Regions from separate parts of the Streptomyces sp. NPDC001606 genome, predicted to be linked through region 1. Evidence: riboswitches for the same ligand, from Rfam matches in the RefSeq annotation. Region 1 holds a riboswitch; the other holds the start of a gene.
The links. A riboswitch is a leader RNA that binds a small molecule or an ion and turns the genes downstream of it on or off. The one in region 1 is predicted to bind glycine.
Positions count from the first base shown of each region.

Region 2: another riboswitch for glycine. It lies ahead of gcvP (aminomethyl-transferring glycine dehydrogenase); the one in region 1 lies ahead of gcvT (glycine cleavage system aminomethyltransferase GcvT).

Region 1 is NZ_JBSFHC010000002.1:300,357-311,052, forward strand. It holds gene ACWCV9_RS05750 (enhanced serine sensitivity protein SseB C-terminal domain-containing protein) at 1-791, opposite strand, end outside; gene ACWCV9_RS05755 (enhanced serine sensitivity protein SseB) at 956-1,759, opposite strand; gene ACWCV9_RS05760 (AAA family ATPase) at 1,953-2,591, opposite strand; glycine riboswitch at 2,754-2,851, shown strand; glycine riboswitch at 2,852-2,964, shown strand; gene gcvT (glycine cleavage system aminomethyltransferase GcvT) at 3,009-4,127, shown strand; gene gcvH (glycine cleavage system protein GcvH) at 4,244-4,621, shown strand; gene glyA (serine hydroxymethyltransferase) at 4,636-5,901, shown strand; gene ACWCV9_RS05780 (L-serine ammonia-lyase) at 6,015-7,382, shown strand; gene ACWCV9_RS05785 (hypothetical protein) at 7,417-9,216, shown strand; gene ACWCV9_RS05790 (tetratricopeptide repeat protein) at 9,226-10,696, opposite strand, start outside.
Region 2 is NZ_JBSFHC010000012.1:239,068-249,763, forward strand. It holds gene ACWCV9_RS22865 (amino acid transporter) at 1-1,527, shown strand, start outside; gene ACWCV9_RS22870 (TOBE domain-containing protein) at 1,628-2,023, shown strand; gene modA (molybdate ABC transporter substrate-binding protein) at 2,261-3,076, shown strand; gene ACWCV9_RS22880 (ABC transporter permease) at 3,073-3,942, shown strand; gene ACWCV9_RS22885 (ABC transporter ATP-binding protein) at 3,939-5,081, shown strand; gene ACWCV9_RS22890 (TOBE domain-containing protein) at 5,108-5,527, shown strand; gene gcvP (aminomethyl-transferring glycine dehydrogenase) at 5,595-8,480, opposite strand; glycine riboswitch at 8,647-8,741, opposite strand; gene ACWCV9_RS22900 (PRC-barrel domain-containing protein) at 8,861-9,232, shown strand; partial or broken gene ACWCV9_RS22905 (DNA polymerase IV) at 9,154-10,696, opposite strand, start outside.

The DNA.
Region 1 (10,696 bases):
CCGCCGTGGGCGGGGGGATAGCCGTAACCGGCTGCCGGTGTCTGGGGCAAGGGCTGGGCCTGGAGTTGCGGCTGGGGCTGCGGCTGGGCCGCGACCGCATGCGCCTCACGGTCGTAGAAGGGGCGCGCGTTGGCCCGCATCCACATCACCACGGGGTCGTAGTCGTCGGTCATCGCGACCGTCGACACCGGCAGCCCTTCCGGGACGGCGCCGACGGACTGCTGCATCATCGCGCGCACCGAGTCGACCGCGGCGGGCGAGGTGTCGTAGACGTCCAGACCGATGGCGAGGTACGGCGCTCCGAGGGCCGGCTGCACCCAGGCGCGGCGCAGGGTGCGGAGCGCGGGCGTGCGGTGGGCGTTCTGCGCGAGCAGCGCGTAGAACTGCGGGATCTCGATGCCGGGTTCGGACAGCCGGAGGGGTCCCGCGGGCTGCCGGTCCAGACCGGTGGCGATACGGCGCAGATCCAGCCAGGGGATGCCGACGCCGCCGCCCGGGGCGTGCGGGTTGAGCCAGAGGCCGTAGTGGTCCGGGTAGAGGGTGCGGGCGACGTCGAGGCCGTCGACGACCTCGTAGGAACGGTTCCAGCCGCTGGCCGAGAGTTCCTGGGCGGAGGTGACACAGGGGGCGTAGTGGAAGCCGCCGACTTCCATGTCCCCGTACTGGGCGTCCGGGGAGCCGGCCTGGCCGTGCCACAGCAGCATCCAGATCTGGCCGGCGGAGGGGGTGGCAAGGGCGCGGAGCAGGGCCTCGTAGGCGTCGTAGCGGCCGGGGGTGACCTGACGCAGCATGTGCTCGACGCTGCCGCTGTGGCTCGCGCTCACCTTGTCGTGCCCTTCTGTTCAGTGCGCCCGGGTTCGGGGACAGCTTAAGCGCCCGGTGACGCGGAGCCGCCTGTGCGTGCGCGGGTGCGGGTGGCTGGTGGCCACCCGCGCCCCACGCCCCTCGGGTGTCTCTACTGGCCGTACTGATAGAAGGGCCGGACGCGGTGCTTCAGCCATTCGGCCACGGGGTCGTCCGTCACGTCCAGCAGGACCAGGTTGACCGGCCATGCGACCGGGACGCGGGCGAGGGCCCGGCCCAGCGCCTCCAGGGGGCGGGCGCGGAGGTCGCCCTCCCACTGGGAGAGTTCCACGCCGACGAAAAGCACCGGTTCGTCCGTCTCGATCGCGGCGAGGCAGCGGCGGGCGGTGTGGACGACACCGATCTCGGCGAACTCGGAGGAGGCGGCGGCGAGGAAGTCCACCGGGTCGTCCTGCCAGTCGGGTTCGAAGAGCCGGACCCGGCCGCCGGCGGCGGGGCCGTCGAGCGGGGTACGGCCGCTGCGGCACAGCTCGGCCACCGCCTGCGGCGGCAGCGGGATGCCGACCACCCCGTCGGGGTTCACCACGATGCCGACCTGCGGGGGCAGTCCGCGGGCGAACTCCACGGCGGGGGCGATGGTGTACCCCATGTGGGAGCCGACGACCTGGCGGAACTGTTCCTCGGAGCTGAACACCGGGACGTACACCTGGCCCGCGATCTCGGTGGTGGGCAGATCCAGCGGGCCGCTGTCCGGGCCGCCGCCGGAGGGCAGCGGGATCCACAGGAAGCTGCGGCCGAGCACCTCCACGATCCGGCCGGCCGCCGCGGGGATCCCGAGGGAGGCCGACAGCACCTCCTCGAGTTCGTTGCCGGGCCAACCGCCGTGCGGGTGGGGGTGCGCCTGAGCCGGGAAGCCCGCGGGAATGTCCGCGGGCAGATCCGCCGGGAAGTCCATCTGCCTACCGCCTGCTGGGAACCACTGCTGTGTGCATGAAGGCTAGCGGGTACGCCACCCCCGCCCGGCCCCCTCGCCCACCCCCGCCCAAGCAGCCCGGGGCACATGCCCCACCCCCGAACAACACCGGCACCCCCAGCCGTCCAACCCTGTGTCAGCCGGTGAAGGCCGCACGGTGCGGGGGTGGGTCGGCTCAGGGCGTGAAGGAGAGGGTGTGCAGGGTGTCTGCTGCGGGGCGGTCCAGAAGGAGGGCTGTGGTGCAGCCGGTGGGGAGTTGGCCGCGTTCGATCGCGTCGAGCAGGCGGGCCGTCGTGCGGCGGTGGCGGCGGAAGGCGTAGCGGGAGACGCCCCGGCCGCGCTCCTGCTGGCCCGCGCGGGCCGTGGCGGGGTCGACGTCGAGCAGCAGCAGATGCAGGGTGCCGCCGCGGCGGCGGGCCTCCCGGGCGAGCCAGCTCCGCACCCAGGCCTGGGTGCCGCAGTCGTGCACGACGACGCCCTCGCCGGTGCGCAGGGCGCGGCGCAGCGCCGTGTAGTGGGCGAGGCGGACCAGGGGGCGGTAGAGGACGTAGGGGAGGCCGCGGGGCAGCCGGGCGGCGAAGCGGTCGCGGGTGTCCTGGGAGTCGATGCGGCGGCCGGTGACCGTGCGGTGCATGAGGGTGGACTTGCCGCTGCCGGGCAGGCCGGTGATCACCACCACGTCCCGGGGTCCGAAGAGCAGGGTGCGCGGGGTGTGGCCGGCGCGGTCGCGCAGGTCGCGCACGGCGCGGATGGTGGCGCTGGTCCGCTGCCGCGGCACCGTGACGCCGGTGGCGTACGCGGGGGTCCTGTTCACCGTGATCGTCCTCCCCTGTCGACTCGGTCAACTTCTTTCCCGTCGACCGTAAAGAGAAGGTAATAGGCGGTGGTGGCGGGCGGGTCCGGGTGCTGCCACAGGTCGGTTACAAAAGCGGCCGCGCCGTGCAATGATGTGCGCGCCAACTGCATACCGGCCGCTTGAATCCGCGCGGGAGAGTCCCCAGCCGTCGTCGCTGGGGCGCCGAAGGAGCAAGTCCCTCCCTTGAATCTCTCAGGCCCCGTTACCGCGCGGGCGAGGCACATCTGAAAAGCGGGCCGCTGTGTCAGTGGCTCCACCCAAGGTGCAAGCCCTGATCGTCCCGGTGGCGGTCGTGGCGAACCTCTCAGGTTCCGATGACAGATGGGGAGGAACGTTCCTCGCCCCCGTCCGTGTGCCCTGGGAGACGACCGACCGATGAGCAGCACTGAACTCCGTCACACCGCGCTGGATGCCGTGCATCGCGCGCTCGGTGCGACGATGACCGACTTCGCCGGCTGGGACATGCCCCTGCGCTACGGCTCCGAGCGCGACGAGCACCTCGCCGTACGCACCAAGGCCGGCCTCTTCGACCTCTCCCACATGGGCGAGATCACCGTGACCGGCCCGCAGGCGGCCGCCCTGCTGAACTTCGCCCTGGTCGGCAACATCGCCTCCGTCGGCGTCGGCCGCGCCCGCTACACCATGATCTGCCAGGCCGACGGCGGCATCCTGGACGACCTGATCGTCTACCGGCTCGCCGAGACCGAGTACATGGTCGTGGCCAACGCCTCCAACGCCCAGGTCGTGCTGGACGCGCTGACCGAGCGGGCCGCCGGGTTCGACGCCGAGGTGCGCGACGACCGGGACGCCTACGCGCTGATCGCCGTCCAGGGCCCGGAGTCCCCCGGCATCCTGAAGTCGCTGACCGACGCCGACCTCGACGGCCTGAAGTACTACGCCGGTCTGCCCGGCACCGTCGCCGGCGTCCCCGCCCTGATCGCCCGCACCGGCTACACCGGCGAGGACGGCTTCGAGCTGTTCGTGAAGCCGGAGCACGCCGTCGAGCTGTGGCAGGCGCTGACCAAGGCGGGCGAGGGCGCCGGCCTGGTGCCGTGCGGTCTGTCCTGCCGGGACACGCTGCGCCTGGAGGCGGGCATGCCGCTGTACGGGCACGAGCTGACCACCGCCCTCACCCCCTTCGACGCCGGGCTCGGCCGGGTGGTGAAGTTCGAGAAGGAGGGCGACTTCGTCGGGCGCGAGGCGCTCACCGAGGCCGCCGCCCGCGCCGAGCAGAACCCGCCCCGGGTGCTCGTCGGCCTGGTCGCCGAGGGCCGCCGGGTGCCGCGTGCCGGATACGCCGTCGTCTCCGGCGGCGAGGTGATCGGCGAGGTCACCTCCGGCGCCCCCTCCCCCACCCTCGGCAAGCCGATCGCCATGGCCTACGTCGACGCTGCGCACGCGGCGCCGGGCACCCCGGGCGTCGGCGTGGACATCCGGGGCACCCACGAGCCGTACGAGGTCGTGGCTCTGCCCTTCTACAAGCGGCAGAAGTAGACACTGGGCCTCGGCACGTCCCCGTGACGTGACCCTGCGCACATTTCCCTGCCCGGCACCAGTTCCGGCAGTCCCCCCTTCATCAGCACTCCCGCACGTACAGGAGAATTCAGGCCATGAGCAACCCCGAGCAGCTTCGCTACAGCAAGGAGCACGAGTGGCTGTCGGACGCCGAGGACGGCGTCTCGACGGTCGGCATCACCGAGCACGCGGCCAACGCGCTCGGCGACGTGGTCTTCGTCCAGCTCCCGGACGTCGGTGACACCGTGACCGCGGGCGAGTCCTGCGGCGAGCTGGAGTCGACCAAGTCGGTCTCCGACCTGTACGCCCCGGTCACCGGTGAGGTCACCGCGGTCAACCAGGACGTCGTGGACGACCCGTCGCTGGTGAACTCCGCTCCCTTCGAGGGCGGCTGGCTGTTCAAGGTGCGCGTGACGGACGAGCCCGAGGACCTCATGAGCGCCGACGAGTACACCGCCTTCACCGCCGGCTGAGGAGTCGTACCCCGATGACCGTCCTGAACACGTCCCTGCACGAGCTGGACCCGGAGATCGCCGCCGCGGTCGACGCCGAGCTGAGCCGCCAGCAGTCCACGCTGGAGATGATCGCCTCCGAGAACTTCGCGCCGCTCGCGGTGATGGAGGCGCAGGGCTCGGTGCTGACCAACAAGTACGCCGAGGGCTACCCGGGCCGGCGCTACTACGGCGGCTGCGAGCACGTCGACGTCGCCGAGCAGATCGCCATCGACCGGCTCAAGGAGCTGTTCGGCGCCGAGTACGCCAATGTGCAGCCCCACTCCGGCGCCTCCGCGAACCAGGCGGCCCTGTTCGCCCTCGCCCAGCCCGGGGACACCATCCTCGGCCTGGACCTGGCGCACGGCGGCCATCTGACCCACGGCATGCGCCTGAACTTCTCCGGCAAGCAGTTCAACGTGGTCGCCTACCACGTGGACGCCGAGACCGGCCTGGTCGACATGGCCGAGGTCGAGCGGCTCGCCAAGGAGCACCGCCCGAAGGTGATCATCGCGGGCTGGTCGGCGTACCCGCGCCGGCTGGACTTCGCCGAGTTCCGGCGGATCGCCGACGAGGTCGAGGCGTACCTGTGGGTCGACATGGCCCACTTCGCGGGCCTGGTCGCGGCCGGTCTGCACCCGAACCCGGTGGAGCACGCCGACGTCGTCACCTCGACCACCCACAAGACGCTGGGCGGCCCGCGCGGCGGCATCATCCTCGCGAAGAAGGAGTTCGCGAAGAAGCTGAACTCCTCCGTCTTCCCGGGCTTCCAGGGCGGTCCCCTGGAGCATGTGATCGCGGCGAAGGCGGTCTCCTTCAAGGTCGCCGCCTCGGCGGAGTTCAAGGAGCGCCAGCAGCGTACGGTGGAGGGTGCGCGCATCCTCGCCGAGCGCCTGACGGCCGCGGACGCCCGCGAGGCCGGGGTGAACGTCCTGTCGGGCGGCACGGACGTGCACCTGATCCTGGTCGACCTGCGCGAGTCCGAGCTGGACGGCCAGCAGGCCGAGGACCGGCTGCACGAGGTCGGCATCACGGTCAACCGCAACGCCGTCCCGAACGACCCGCGTCCCCCGATGGTCACGTCGGGTCTGCGGATCGGCACGCCGGCCCTGGCGACCCGCGGCTTCACGGCCGAGGACTTCGCCGAGGTCGCCGATGTGATCGCCGAGGCGCTGAAGCCGTCCTACGACGCCGAGGCCCTCAAGGCGCGCGTGAAGGCGCTCGCCGACAAGCACCCGCTGTACCCGGGTCTGAACAAGTAGCTCAGGCCCCCGCAGTACCCGGGTCCGGACCCACGGACCCGGCCAGGCAAGTCCCCGGTGGGGCACCCGGCGATCCCGGGGCCCCGCCACCCCCTGCTTTTTGAGGAGTGACCGTGGCCATCTCGGTCTTCGACCTGTTCTCGATCGGCATCGGCCCGTCCAGCTCCCACACGGTCGGCCCGATGCGCGCGGCGCGGATGTTCGCCCGCCGGCTGCGCAACGAAGGGCTGCTGGAACAGACCGCGACCCTCCGGACCGAGCTGTACGGCTCCCTGGGCGCGACCGGGCACGGCCACGGCACCCCGAAGGCCGTCCTGCTCGGACTGGCCGGCGACTCGCCGCGCACGGTGGACGTGGAGACGGCCGACGCGCGCGTGGACGCGATCAAGGCCGAGGGCCGGATCCGGCTCCTGGGCGAGCACGAGATCGCCTTCGACTTCGACCAGGACCTCGTGCTGCACCGGCGCAAGGCGCTGCCGTACCACGCCAACGGCATGACGCTGTGGGCGTACGACGCCTCCGGCGCGGAGCTGCTGACCAAGACGTACTACTCGGTCGGCGGCGGCTTCGTGGTCGACGAGGACGCGGTCGGCGCGGACCGGATCAAGCTGGACGACACGGTCCTGAAGTACCCCTTCCGCACGGGCGACGAGCTGCTCCGCCTCACCAAGGAGACCGGCCTGTCGATCTCCTCGCTGATGCTGGAGAACGAGCGGGCCTGGCGCACCGAGGAGGAGATCCGCGCGGGCCTGCTGGAGATCTGGCGGGTGATGCGCGCGTGCGTGCAGCGCGGCATGAGCCGCGAGGGCATCCTGCCCGGCGGGCTGAAGGTCCGCCGCCGCGCCGCCGTCTCGGCCCGCCAGCTGCGCGCCGAGGGCGACCCGCTGGCGCACGCGATGGAGTGGCTCACGCTCTACGCGATGGCCGTGAACGAGGAGAACGCGGCCGGCGGCCGGGTGGTCACCGCCCCCACCAACGGCGCGGCCGGGATCATCCCGGCGGTCCTGCACTACTACATGGACTTCGTGCCCGGCGCCGACGAGGACGGCGTGGTCCGCTTCCTGCTCGCCGCGGGCGCGATCGGCATGCTCTTCAAGGAGAACGCCTCCATCTCCGGGGCCGAGGTCGGCTGCCAGGGCGAGGTCGGCTCCGCCTGCTCCATGGCGGCCGGCGCGCTCGCCGAGGTGCTCGGTGGCTCCCCGGAGCAGGTGGAGAACGCGGCCGAGATCGGCATGGAACACAACCTGGGCCTGACCTGCGACCCGGTCGGCGGTCTGGTCCAGATCCCGTGCATCGAGCGCAACGGCATGGCCGCGGTGAAGGCGGTCACGGCCGCGAAGATGGCGATGCGCGGCGACGGCTCCCACAAGGTGTCCCTGGACAAGGTCATCAAGACCATGAAGGACACGGGCGCGGACATGTCGGTGAAGTACAAGGAGACGGCGCGCGGCGGGCTGGCGGTCAATATCATCGAGTGCTGAGACGACGGGGGCACCGGGACGGCGGGGGGCCGGAGTGACGGGCGGGGCGGGATGGCTGCGGGTGCCCGTGGGCGCGGACGCCGAGCGCTGGGTCACCCGGGTCCGCTGCCGTCGGGTCCTGTTCGTCGTGCACAACGTGACGTCCGCGACGCGTCTGCTGGACGTCCTCCCGCTGTTCGACGGCGACCTCCGGGTGCAGATGTTCGCCACCTGCACCGGCTCCTCCCCGTTCCTGGCCGGGGTGCCCGAGCTGCTGGCCCGGGCGGGGCTCCCGGTGCTGCCCTGGGAACAGGCCCTGGCCACCCGGTTCGACCTGGCGGTCTCCGCCAGCTACGGCGGTGAACTGGGCCTGATCCAGGGCAAGTTGGCGGTCCTGTCGCACGGGGTTGGCTACAACAAGAGGCTGGCGACACCGGACGGCGGACACCGGCCGCAGGCGCCCGTGTTCGGCCTCTCGCCGGACTGGCTGCTTCACGACGGCCGGCCGCTCGCCTCGGCCACGGTCCTCTCCCACCCCGAACAGCTGGAGCGGCTGCGTGCCGCGTGTCCGCAGGCGGCGCCCACCGCGGTGCTCGCCGGGGACCCCTGCTACGACCGCATCCTCGCCGCACTCCCCCAGCGGGACCGGTTCCGCCGGGCGCTCGGGGTGGCGAAGGACCGGCGGCTGATCGTCGTCAGCTCGACCTGGGCACCGCGCTCCCTCTTCGGCGGCCCCGCGACGGACGGCACCGGCACGCCGGGCGCGGATGATCTGCTGCCCTGGCTGCTGTCCCGGCTGGCGGCGGAGCTGCCGGCCGACGAGTACCGCACCACGGCCGTCCTGCATCCGAACATCTGGTACGGCCACGGCCCCGGACAGGTCCGCGCCTGGCTGGACACCGCACGGCGGGCCGGCCTGGACGCCATCTCGCCGCTGGACGGCTGGCGGCAGGCGCTGATCGCCGCCGACTGCGTGCTGGGCGACCATTCGAGCGTCACCTACTACGCGGCGTCCATCGGCGTCCCGGTGCTGCTGGGGGCGTTCCCGCAGGCGGACCTCGACCCGGACTCCCCGGTGGCCGCCCTCGGCCGCACGGCTCCCCGGCTGGTGCGGCGGGGCAGTCTGCGCGACCAGATCGACCGGGCGATCGACACGCACGACCCCGGCCGGTACAAGGAGCTGGCGGAGCAGACCAGTTCCGCGCCGGGCGAGTCGGCCGCCCTGTTGCGCCGGATGTTCTACGACCTCATGGACCTCCCGGAACCCGAGGGACGCCCGGCCCTGCTTCAGCCGCTGCCGCTGCCGCCGTACACCCCCGGCCGGGTCACCGCGCCGGTCCGGGTCCTGGCCCGGACGGCCGGCCCCGACACGCCGGAGGTGACGCTGGTCCGGTACCCGATCGCCGAGGACGGGCCCGGCCCGTCGGAGGCCGTGGCGGCGCGGTTCGACCTCGCGCACACGGTGGTCGACGAGGAGACCCGGGAGCCCGGCCGGGCGGCCCTCGCCGATGTCGTCGTACGCCGCGCGGCCGCGGACGACCCGGTGCTCGGGCCGCCGGCCGCCTGGGTGGCGGAGGCACTGGACCGCTACCCGTACTGCGGAGTTGCGGCCTATGTCGACGGCCCCGACCGCTGTGTCGTGGGCACCCGTGCGGGCGAGCTGCTGCGGCTGTCCGCCGCCGCGGGCCCCGACGGACGGCCCGACCTGTGCGATCCCGCCGTCTACGCCTCCGCCCTCTACACCTGGGTGGCGAACGGCCGGCCGGTGGCGTCCGCCGCCCCCGGACTCACCGTGCGCACCGGCGACACGGCCCACCGCGTCACCGTCGAGCCGCTCCCCGCGGCCCGGCCCTGAACCGGCGCCTCACGCGTCCAGTTCCGCCAGTCGGGCCCGGACCCGCACGAGGCCGGCGTCGTCGCCGTGTTCCGCCAGGCACGCCTCGGCGGTGCGCAGGTCCGCCGCCTCCTGGGCCGGGCGGCCGGAGCGGCGGTGGCAGTCGGCCCTGGCCTCGACGGCACCGGCGAGTTGCAGGCCCGCGCCCGCCTCGGTCATCCGCGTGACGGCTTCGTCCAGGCACACCCGGGCGAGGTCCGCGTCTCCCGCGTCCAGATGGGCCTCGCCCAGGCTCATATAGACCCGGCCCTCGTTGTAGGGGTCGCCGCCGGGCAGCTCGCGGAACCGGACGAGGGCGCCGTTGAGCCGGGCGACGGCGGCGGTGTGCCGGCCCTGCTTGCTCTGGGCGCGGCCGAGGTGGTGCTCCAGCAGGGCGGTGGCGCGGGGCACGTCCGCCTGACCGTCCTCGCCCGGGCCGATCCGGGCGAGGATCCGCTGGGCCTCCTCGAAGCACCGCTGGGCCGCCGCCCACTCCCACTGCCTGAGCCGCAGCAGCCCCAGTGCCTCGACGGCGGTCGCCTCCCCGCGGTGGTGGCCGCAGGCCCGGTCCGCGGCCCGGGCTTCCTCGATGGCCCGCTCGGCGGCGTCGGCCTGGCCGGCGCCCATGTGGCCGAAGGCCAGTTGCACGGCCATCCGGCCCACGGCGCGCGGATCGCCGAACTCGGCCGCGACGCGCCGGGCGGCCTCGAGGCCGAGCCGGTGGGTGTCGATCCACTGGGCGTGGAAGCCGAGCATGAGGTGCAGGCCCCACATGGCCTCGCACAGCTGCCAGACGAGGTCGTCGTGGCCGTTGCGTTCGGCGGCCCGGACGACGGCCGCGAGGTTCTCCCGCTCCCGGCGCAGTTCCGCGAGCGCGCGCCGGCCGTCCTCCCGGTCGCGGCCGGCCGGGAGGGCGAGGCCCTGGTAGGCGCGGCCGAGCCGCCATCGCCCGGGCAGCACCCGGAAGTCCGCGGCCGCGGCGAACCGCAGCTGTCCGACCGCCACCCGGCGGACCGCGGCGGCCATCCGGTCGGGGCCGTCCTCGGTGAGCGCGAGGTCACGGGCGTGGGCCCGGGTCAGATCGTGGAAGCGGTAGCGCTCCTCCTCCACCTCTTCCAGCAGATGCACCCGGGCCAGCTGCTCCAGCAGCGCCCGCGCCTCCTCCGCGCCGACGCCGGCGGCATCCGCGGCGCACCGCACGGTCACGGTCGGCCAGGCCCCGACCGCGATCGCGCGGTAGAGGGTGGCGCAGGCCGGGGTCAGTTCGGCGTAGGAGACGTCCTGGGCGTGCCGGACGGGGTCGGCCGGGGCATCGGGACCGGGGGCGGGCATGGCGGCGCCTTCCTGGTCGTGGCCGTGGACGCGGTGGGAGAGCTGCTGGGCGACGCGCTCCCAGGTGAGGTGTTCCCGTACGGCCAGTCCGGCACCGGTGGTGCACACGGCGAGGGGGATCCCGCCGGTT
Region 2 (10,696 bases), on a different contig from region 1:
GCCGACGCCTCCACCCACCTGGTGGAGAACCCCCATCTGACCAGCGCGCTGCACAGCCACAAGATGCTGATCACCCTGCTTCTGGTGGCGCTGCTCGGCGCGGTCTTCCTCAAGGGCTTCCTGGAAGCGATCGGGGTCGCGGTCGCCCTCGTGGTCACCTACCTCGCGCTCAACGCCGTCGTCGTGGCCGTCGGCTTCTGGCATGTGCTGACCGCCCAGCACGTGGTCACCGACTGGACCAATGCGCTCACCGCCCAGCACGGCAGCATCTTCGCGATGATCGGCGTCTCCCTGCTGGTCTTCCCCAAACTCGCCCTCGGTCTGTCCGGCTTCGAGACCGGCGTCGCCGTCATGCCCCATGTCCAGGGCGACCCGGACGACACCGAGGAAAAGCCCACGGGCCGCATCCGTGACACCAAGAAGCTGCTCACGGCCGCCGCGCTCATCATGAGCGTCTTCCTGATCACCACCAGCTTCATCACCACCGTCCTCATCCCCGCCGACGACTTCAAGGCCGGCGGCCCGGCCAACGGCCGCGCCCTCGCCTACCTCGCCCACGAATACCTCGGCGGCGCGTTCGGCACGGTCTACGACCTCTCCACGATCGCCATCCTGTGGTTCGCGGGTGCCTCGGCGATGGCCGGGCTGCTCAACCTCATGCCGCGCTACCTGCCCCGCTACGGCATGGCCCCGCACTGGGCCCGCGCGGTACGCCCCATGGTCCTCGTCTTCACCCTGGTCGCCTTCCTCGTCACCTGGGCCTTCGACGCCAATGTCGACAAACAGGGCGGTGCCTACGCCACCGGCGTGCTCGTCCTGATGTCCTCCGCGGCCATCGCCGTGACCATCGCCGCCCGGAAGGCGGGGCAGCGCCACTGGTTCATCGCCTTCTCGGTCGTGGCCGCCGTCATGCTCTACGTGACGGTCGTCAACGTCATCGAGCGCCCGGACGGTGTGAAGATCGGTGCCTGCTTCATCGTCGGCATCATGCTGGTCTCGTTCGTGTCCCGGCTCGCCCGCGCCTTCGAGCTGCGCGTGACCAGCGTGACGCTCGACCCGATGGCGGAACGATTCATCCGGGACATGGCCAGCCGGAAGATACGGCTCATCGCCAACCAGCCCGGCCATCGCGACAAGGCCGAGTACCGCGACAAGATCGAGCAGATCCGCGCCGACAACGACATGCCCGAGCAGGAGGACTTCGTCTTCGTCGAGGTCACGGTCACCGACCCGTCCGAGTTCGAGGCCGGCCTGACGGTCCGCGGCGAGGTCCTGCACGGCCGCTACCGCGTGCTGACCCTGGAGTCCGCCTCCATCCCGAACGCCCTGGCCGCCCTCCTGCTGCACGCCCGGGACATGACCGGCTGCACCCCGCACATCTACTTCGAGTGGACCGAGGGCAACCCCTTCGCCAACTTCCTGCGCTTCTTCCTCTTCGGCCAGGGCGAGGTCGCCCCCGTCACCCGAGAGGTCCTGCGCGAGGCGGAACCGAACCGGGTACGCCGCCCCCGCGTCCACACCGGCTGAGCCGGACCCGATCCGAGCCGGCGCCAAGGGGCCGGGGCAGCAGGCCCCGGCCCCTTTCGGCATTCCGCGGTTCGCCGCCCGGGGCCCTATCGTGACCGGCATGCAGTCGTACACGATCGGCCAGGCCGCGCGGCTCCTCGGCGTGAGCCCGGACACCGCCCGCCGCTGGGCCGACGCGGGCCGGATGACCACCCATCGCGACGAGGCCGGGCGGCGCCTCATCGACGGCAGGGACCTCGCCGCGTTCTCCGTCGAGCTGGCCAGGACGGGCGGCGGCGAGGAGGACGTCTCCCACACCTCCGTGCGCAACGCCTTCCCCGGCATCGTCACCGCCATCAAGCTGGGCGACGTCGCCGCCCAGGTGGAGATCCAGGCGGGCCCGCACCGGCTGGTCTCCCTGCTCACCCGGGAGGCCGTGGAGGAACTCGGCCTGGAGGTCGGCATGGAGGCCACCGCACGCGTGAAGTCCACGAACGTGCACATCGACCGCACCTGACGCCTTCTTCCCCTCCCCCCTCACACACGCGCACCTGGCGCCCCGCTCGGCACCTCCACCTCGCGCGGCGACCGCTCCGTGCAATCGCATATGCAAGCTACAAGCGGGGACAGCTCAGCTCATGCGATGCGACAGAAGACTTACGCCTGGCAGATGCGGAAGTATGATCCGGACACGGCCGGGGCTCGGCCGTGGCAGGGCGCGACGTGTGTACCGAGATCCGAGGAGTAGATCGTGATGACCCGTTCCGTGCGCCGGACCAGGCGAATGCTGAAGGTGGCCGGCGCTGGAGCCGCCGCCCTGCTGGCCCTCAGCGCCTGTTCCTCCTCGTCCAAGTCCACCACCGGCACGTCGGACAAGCCCTCCTCCGGAAAGCTGTCCGGCACCGTCACCGTGTTCGCGGCCGCCTCCCTGAAGGAGAGCTTCACGGCCCTGGGCAAGGAGTTCGAACAGCAGCACCCGGGCACCAAGGTCAGCTTCAACTTCAGCGGCAGCGACACCCTCGCCGCCAGCATCACCGGTGGCGCCCCGGCGGACGTCTTCGCCGCCGCCAGCCCCAAGACCATGGCGATCGTGACGGCCAAGAAGGACGCGGCCGGCACCCCGGCCACCTTCGTGCGCAACAAGCTGGAGATCGCCACCCTGCCGGGCAACCCGCAGAAGGTGGCCTCCCTGAAGGACCTCACCAAGTCGGGCCTGAAGGTCGTCCTGTGCGACAAGACCGTGCCGTGCGGCGCGGCCGCCCAGAAGGCCCTGGACGCCGCCAAGCTCAAGCTCACCCCGGTCTCCTACGAGCAGGACGTCAAGGCCGCCCTGACCAAGGTGGAACTGAAGGAGGCCGACGCCGCGGTGGTGTACCAGACCGATGTGAAGGCCGCGGGTGACAAGGTGGAGGGCGTGGAGTTCCCCGAGTCCGCCCAGGCCATCAACGAATACCCGATCGCACCGCTGAAGAACGGGCAGAACGCCCAGGGCGCCAAGGCGTTCATCGCCCTCGTGCGGTCCGCCGAGGGCCAGAAGGTGCTGAGCCAGGCCGGGTTCCTCAAGCCATGACCTCGCTCGACCAGCCCGGTGCCACGGCCGGCCCCCGCACGGGCCGGCCGTGGCGCCGCCGCGTCGGCACGGGGGGCCGACGCGGACGGCTCGCGGTTCCGCTGCCCCTGCTGCTGCCGGGTGTGCTGGCCCTGGCGTTTCTGCTGCTGCCGCTGCTCGCGCTGCTCGTGCGCGCGCCCTGGCGCAGTCTGCCGGACCAGCTGACCAGCCCCGAGGTGTGGCAGGCGCTCCAGCTGTCGCTGGTCACGGCCACCGCGGCGACCGCCGTGAGCCTGGTCCTCGGGGTGCCGCTGGCCTGGCTGCTGGCCCGTACGGAGTTCCCCGGCCGGGGTCTGGTCCGGGCCCTGGTGACCCTGCCGCTGGTGCTGCCGCCGGTGGTCGGCGGTGTCGCTCTCCTCCTCGCGCTGGGCCGCAACGGCGTCGTCGGCCAGTGGCTCGACGCCTGGTTCGGGATCACGCTGCCGTTCACCACCGCCGGCGTGGTGATCGCCGAGGCGTTCGTCGCGATGCCGTTCCTGGTCATCAGCGTCGAGGGCACCCTGCGCGCCGCCGACCCGCGCTACGAGGAGGCGGCCACCACGCTCGGGGCGTCCCGCTTCACCGCCTTCCGCCGGGTCACCCTGCCGCTGATCGCCCCCGGCATCGCCGCCGGCGCGGTGCTCGCCTGGGCGCGGGCGCTGGGCGAGTTCGGTGCGACGATCACGTTCGCGGGCAACTTCCCCGGCCGTACCCAGACCATGCCCCTGGCGGTCTACCTCGCCCTTCAGAACGACCCCGAGGCCGCCATCTCGCTCAGCCTGGTCCTGCTGGCGGTGTCCATCGCCGTCCTGGCCGGCCTCCGGGACCGCTGGATGACAACACCATGACCAACCCGCACACCCCCGGCCTCCCCACCGACGGCGCCGCACCCCGCCACCACGCACCGGCACCCGCCGACGGCGCCGCACCCCACCACATCCCACCCCCACCCGCCCTCGACGCCCACCTCCTCGTCGACCGCACGACCTTCCGTCTCGACGTCCCCCTCACCGCCGCCCCCGGCGAAGTTCTCGCCCTCCTCGGTCCCAACGGCGCCGGCAAGACCACCGCCCTGCGCGCCCTGGCCGGCCTGATCCCCCTCACCGGCGGCCATCTGCACCTCGACGGCGCCCCCCTGCACCACACTCCCCCGGAGTCCCGCCCGGTCGGCGTGGTCTTCCAGGACTACCTCCTCTTCCCCCACCTCTGCGCCCTCGACAACGTCGCCTTCGGCCCCCGCTGCCAAGGCGCGTCCAAGGCGGAGGCCCGCGCCGAGGCCGCCGCCTGGCTGGACCGCATGGGTCTGGCGGCCCACGCCCACGCCAAGCCCCGCCGCCTCTCCGGCGGCCAGGCCCAGCGCGTGGCCCTCGCCCGCGCCCTGGCCACCCGGCCCCGGCTGCTGCTCCTGGACGAGCCGCTGGCTGCCCTGGACGCCCGCACCCGGCTGGAGGTCCGCGCCCAGCTACGCCGCCACCTCGCCGAGTTCGAGGCCGTCGCCGTACTGGTCACCCACGACCCGCTGGACGCCATGGTGCTCGCCGACCGGCTGGTGGTCGTGGAGCACGGCCGCGTCGTACAGGAAGGCGGCCCCACCGACATCGCCCGCCACCCGCGCACGGACTACATCGCCCAGCTGGTCGGCCTCAACCTCTACCGCGGCCGGGCGGACGGGCACACGGTACGACTGGACGCCGGTCCCTCCATCACCACCACCGAGACACTGTCCGGACCGGCCTTCGTGGCCTTCCCGCCGTCCGCCGTGACCCTCTTCCGGGACCGGCCCACGGCCTCCAGCGCCCGCAACCTGTGGCGCTGCGAGGTGGCCGGGCTGGAGACCCACGGCGACCAGATCCGCGCCGATCTGACCGGGGAACTCCCGCTCGCCGCCGACCTGACCACGGTCGCCGCCGCGGAGCTGGACCTGCACCCGGGTGCACCGGTCTGGGCGACGGTGAAAGCGACGCAGACCCACGCATACCCGGCCTGAACCCCCACCCGCACTACCGTCGGGCCATGACTCTGAGCATCCGCAACCAGCTCCCCGGCACCATCACCGCCGTACACCCCGGCGAGGCCATGGCCACCGTGAAGCTCCGCCTGGACGGCGGCCAGGACCTCACCGCGGCGATCACCCTGGAGGCCGCCCGGGACCTCGGCCTCGCCGAGGGCACCGCGGTGCGGGCCCTGGTGAAGGCCACCGAGGTGGCCCTCGCCACCGACCCGGTGGGCCGCGTGTCCATCCGCAACCAGCTGCCGGGCACCGTCACGGACCTGGCCGCCGGCGCCGCGATGGCCACCGTCAAGATCGCCATCGAGGGCGGGGAGCTGACCTCGGCCGTCACCCGCGAGTCCGTCACCGCCCTGGGCCTCGCCACCGGCTCCTCCGTCGTCGCCCTGATCAAGTCGACCGAGGTGTCCCTGGCGACGGCCTGATCCGCCCCCGGACACGGCGAGGGCCCCGCCCGGCACCAGCCGGACGGGGCCCTCGGCCTCGGCTCGCTCAGTCCTCGTACGCGTCCAGCGGCGGGCAGGAGCACACCAGGTTGCGGTCGCCGAAGGCCTGGTCGATACGGCGCACCGGCGGCCAGTACTTGTCGGCGGCCGAGACACCGGCCGGGAAGACGGCCTCCTCGCGGCTGTAGGCGTGCGCCCACTCACCGCCGAGCGCGGCGGCGGTGTGCGGGGCGCCCCGGAGCGGGTTGTCCTCCGCGGGCCACTCGCCGGAGCCCACCTTCTCGATCTCCGCGCGGATGGCGATCATCGCGTCGCAGAAACGGTCCAGCTCGGTGATGTCCTCGGACTCGGTCGGCTCGATCATCAGGGTGCCGGCGACCGGGAAGGACATGGTCGGCGCGTGGAAGCCGTAGTCGATGAGGCGCTTGGCGACATCGTCGACGCTCACACCGGTCGCCTTGGTCAGCGGCCGCAGGTCGATGATGCACTCGTGCGCGACCAGACCGCCGGGGCCGGTGTACAGCACCGGGTAGTGCGGCTCCAGGCGCTTGGCGACGTAGTTCGCCGACAGCACGGCCACCTGGGTGGCCCGCTTCAGCCCCTCGCCGCCCATCAGGCGGACGTACGCCCAGGAGATCGGCAGGATGCCCGCCGAGCCCCAGGGAGCGGCCGAGATCGGTCCGACCCCGGTCTCCGGGCCGGCGGCCGGCTGGAGCGGGTGGTTCGGCAGGTACGGCGCCAGGTGCGACCGTACGGCCACCGGGCCGACGCCCGGACCGCCGCCGCCGTGCGGGATGCAGAAGGTCTTGTGCAGGTTCAGGTGGGAGACGTCACCGCCGAAGTGGCCCGGCTTGGCGAGGCCGACCAGCGCGTTGAGGTTGGCGCCGTCGACGTACACCTGGCCGCCCGCCTCATGGACCTGGGCGCAGATGTCGGCGACGTGCTCCTCGAACACACCGTGCGTGGACGGGTAGGTGATCATCAGCACGGCCAGCTCGTCGCGGTGCTGCTCGATCTTGGCGCGCAGATCGTCGACGTCGATCTCGCCGTCCTCGGCGGTCTTCACGACGACGACCTTCATGCCGGCCATCACGGCGCTGGCGGCGTTCGTGCCGTGCGCCGAGGACGGAATCAGGCAGACGGTGCGCTGCTCGTCACCGTTGGCCCGGTGGTAGCCGCGCACGGCGAGCAGGCCGGCCAGCTCGCCCTGGGAACCGGCGTTCGGCTGGAGCGAGACCTTGTCGTACCCCGTCACCTCGGCGAGACGGTCCTCCAGCTCACGGATGAGCGTGAGGTAGCCCTCCGCCTGCTCGGCCGGGGCGAAGGGGTGCAGCTGGCCGAACTCGGGCCAGGTGACCGGCTCCATCTCGGTGGTCGCGTTGAGCTTCATGGTGCAGGAGCCCAGCGGGATCATGCCGCGGTCGAGCGCGTAGTCGCGGTCGGCCAGCTTGCGCAGGTAGCGCAGCATCGCGGTCTCGGAGCGGTGCTGGTGGAAGACCGGGTGGGCCAGGTAGTCGTCGGTGCGCAGCAGCGCCTCGGGCAGGACCTCGCCGGCGGCCGCGTCCAGCGCCTCGATGTCGCCCTCGACACCGAAGGCGGAGAAGACGGCGGCGAGCTGGGCCCGGTTGGTGGTCTCGTCACAGGCCAGGGAGACATGGTCGGCATCGACCAGACGCAGGTTGACCCCGCCCGCGCGGGCGGCGGCGACGATCTCGGCGGCCTTGCCGGGCACGCGCGCGGTGAGGGTGTCGAAGAAGGCGCCCTGCACCAGCTCGACCCCGCCGGCCGTCAGCCCGGCGGCGAGGACGGAGGCGTACCGGTGCGTGCGCCGTGCGATGGTCCGCAGCCCCTCCGGCCCGTGGTACACGGCGTACATGCCCGCCATGACCGCGAGCAGCACCTGCGCGGTGCAGATGTTGCTGGTGGCCTTCTCCCGGCGGATGTGCTGCTCACGGGTCTGCAACGCGAGCCGGTAGGCCTTGTTCCCGTCGGCGTCGACGGACACGCCCACCAGCCGGCCCGGCAGGCTGCGGGCGAACTTCTCGCGCACGGCCATGTAACCGGCGTGCGGGCCGCCGAAGCCCATCGGCACACCGAAGCGCTGGGTGGTGCCGACGGCAATGTCCGCGCCCAGCTCACCCGGCGAGGTCAGCAGGGTCAGGGCGAGCAGGTCGGCGGCGACGGTGACCAGCGCGCCCAGCTCGTGCGCCTGGTCGATGACCGGCTTGATGTCCCGTACGGCACCGGAGGCGCCCGGGTACTGGAGCAGCACGCCGTTGATCTCGCGGGCGGCGAGGTCGGCCGGGATGCCCTCGCTGAGGTCGGCGACGACGATCTCGACGCCGGTCGGCTCGGCACGGGTCTCGATGACGGCGATCGTCTGCGGCAGCGCGTCCGCGTCGACGAGGAAGAGACCCTTCTTGTTCTTGCCCATCCGCAGGGACAGCGCCATGGCCTCGGCGGCGGCCGTGCCCTCGTCGAGCAGCGAGGCGCCGGAGGTCGGCAGCCCGGTCAGCTCCGCGACCATGGTCTGGAAGTTCAGCAGGGCCTCGAGGCGCCCCTGGGAGATCTCCGGCTGGTACGGCGTGTAGGCCGTGTACCAGGCCGGGTTCTCCATGACGTTGCGGAGGATGACGGGCGGCGTGAAGGTGCCGTAGTACCCCAGGCCGATCATCGATCCGAGCACCTGGTTGCGGTCCGCGAGGGAGCGCAGCTCGGCGAGCACCTCCGCCTCGGTGCGGGCACCCGGCAGATCGAGCGCGTCGGCGTTCTTGATCACATCCGGGACCGCGGCGGCGGTCAGCTCGTCCAGCGAGCCGTAGCCCACCTGCGCGAGCATCTTGGCCCGCGCCTCCTGGTCGGGCCCGATGTGGCGCTGCTCGAAGGGGATGCCCGCTTCGAGTACGGAGAGCGGAATGCGATGGGCGGTCATGGCGGAGGCCTCCTGGTCTGACGCGACCTTCGAGGGCACCACGGCGCGGGTGCCCGGACGGCCTCCCCCTCTGTCATCTCAACCTGAGAGTTTCACCGGGCACGCCCGGTTTTCACCGTCGGTGAGAGCGGAAGCCGTCGACACCCGCCCTGCTTTCCAGAGTGACCTCGTCCGTGCGGTACGTGAGCCTGAGAGATTCCGGGGAGGATTTGCTCCTTCGGCGCCTCCGACGTGGTCGGAGGACTCTCCCGCACGGGGTCAGCAGCCGCTGTCAGCCTACCAGCGAGGTCAACGCCTGGGCCCTCGAGTGGCCGCCTCGTTGAATGTGCTCTTTTGTAGTGCTTACGGATGAGTTGCGACCAAGTGGAGGGAGAGGGACCGTGCAGACCGACATCGATCCGCGCAACCTGATCGGCCGCAAGGCGTTCGACCGCGATGGCACCAAGATCGGCACCATTGACGAGGTCTACCTCGACGATGCGACGGGCGTGCCCGAGTGGGCGGCCATACGCACCGGCCTGTTCTCCCGGGACGCCTTCGTCCCCCTGGAACCGAGCGAACTGGTCGACGGCTCCCTCCGCGTCCCCTTCGAGCGCGCCCTGATCAGGGACGCCCCCGACTTCGGGGTGGGCCGCCATCTCTCCCCCGAGCAGGAACTCCAGCTCTACCACCACTACGGTCTCGACACATCGCCCCACCCCCCACTTCCGGACCACGACTTCGGCAAGCTGGCGGGCACGGAGGAAACCTGACCCGCCCCACGAATCCTTGATCCCACCCCGTCCTCGAACTCACCCGGAACCGGGCTGGACCCCGACCGGACCTACGGGCTGCCGGGTTCCGGGGTCCGGCGCGGAGCCGGCCCGATGGCCACCGTCCGCCGCTGGGACCCCGGCCGGCGGGTCGGCGACGCCCAGCACCAGCGGCAGCGGGTCGACCGCCTCCAGCGCGGCATCCCCGACGAGGAAGGTGCGCACCCGCCCCGGCTCGGACTGCGGCGTCTCGAACCGCACGGTGACCCGTCCCACCCCGCTGCCCTGCACCCACCCGTACCCGTACTCGGCGTGCCGCACGTCCTGCCCCGGCCGCCACAGCCGCTCCGCGGGCTCCGCGCCCCGCTCCGCCCCCTCGGTCTCCGCCTCGGCCTCGGCACCGTCCGCCTCCCCCTCTTCCTGCCGCTCGCCCTCCTCCGCGGCCCATGCCGCCTGCGCGAACAGGTCCTCCTGCGTGTAGTCGGCCAGCCCCGACACGCCCACCCCGAGCAGCCGCACCCCGCCCGTGGTGTCCACGGAGTCGAGCAACCGCGCGGCCGCCTCCCGCACCACCGCCGGATCGTCCGTGGGCCCGCGCAGCGTCTCCGAGCGGGTCAGCGTCGAGAAGTCGTACCGCCGCACCTTCAGCACGATGGTCCGCCCGGACAGCCCGGCCCCGCGCAGCCGCCCCACGCACCGGTCGGCGAGCCGCCGTACCTCCAGACCGATCCGCAGGCGGTCGTGGATGTCCACGTCGTAGGTGTCCTCGACCGACACCGACTTGGCCTCGCGCTCGGCCACCACGGGCCGCTCGTCGTGGGCCAGCGCCATCGCGTACAACGCCTGCCCGTGCGCCTTGCCGAGCAGCCGGACGAGCTCGTCCTCGCCCGCCTCCGCCAGCTCATCGACGGTGGTGATCCCGGCCCGCCGCAGATGGTCTCCAGTGGCCGGCCCCACCCCCGGCAGGGTGCGCACCGGCATGGGCCCCAGCAGTGCCCGCTCGGTGCCCGGCTCGATCAGCACCAGTCCGTCCGGCTTGGCCTGCTCGGAGGCGATCTTCGCGAGCATCTTGGACGCGGCGAGCCCGACCGACCCGGTGAGCCCGGTGACCGCCTTGATGTCGCTGCGCAGTCTGATCCCGGTCAGCCGCGCCGACTCCTCGTCCCAGGCCGCTCCCCCGGCCTCCAGGTCCACGAACGCCTCGTCCAGGCTCAGCGGCTCCACCAGCGGGGACAGCTCCCGCAGCAGCGCCATCACCTGCTCGCTGACCGACCGGTACAGGGAGAAGCGCGGCACCAGATACGCCGCGTTGGGCGCCAGCCGGCGCGCCTGGGCCATGGGCATCGCCGAGTGCACCCCGAGGACCCGCGCCTCGTACGAGGCCGTGGCCACCACACCGCGCGGGCCGAGCCCGCCCACGACGACCGCCTTCCCGCGCAGGCTCGGCTTGGATGCCTGTTCCAC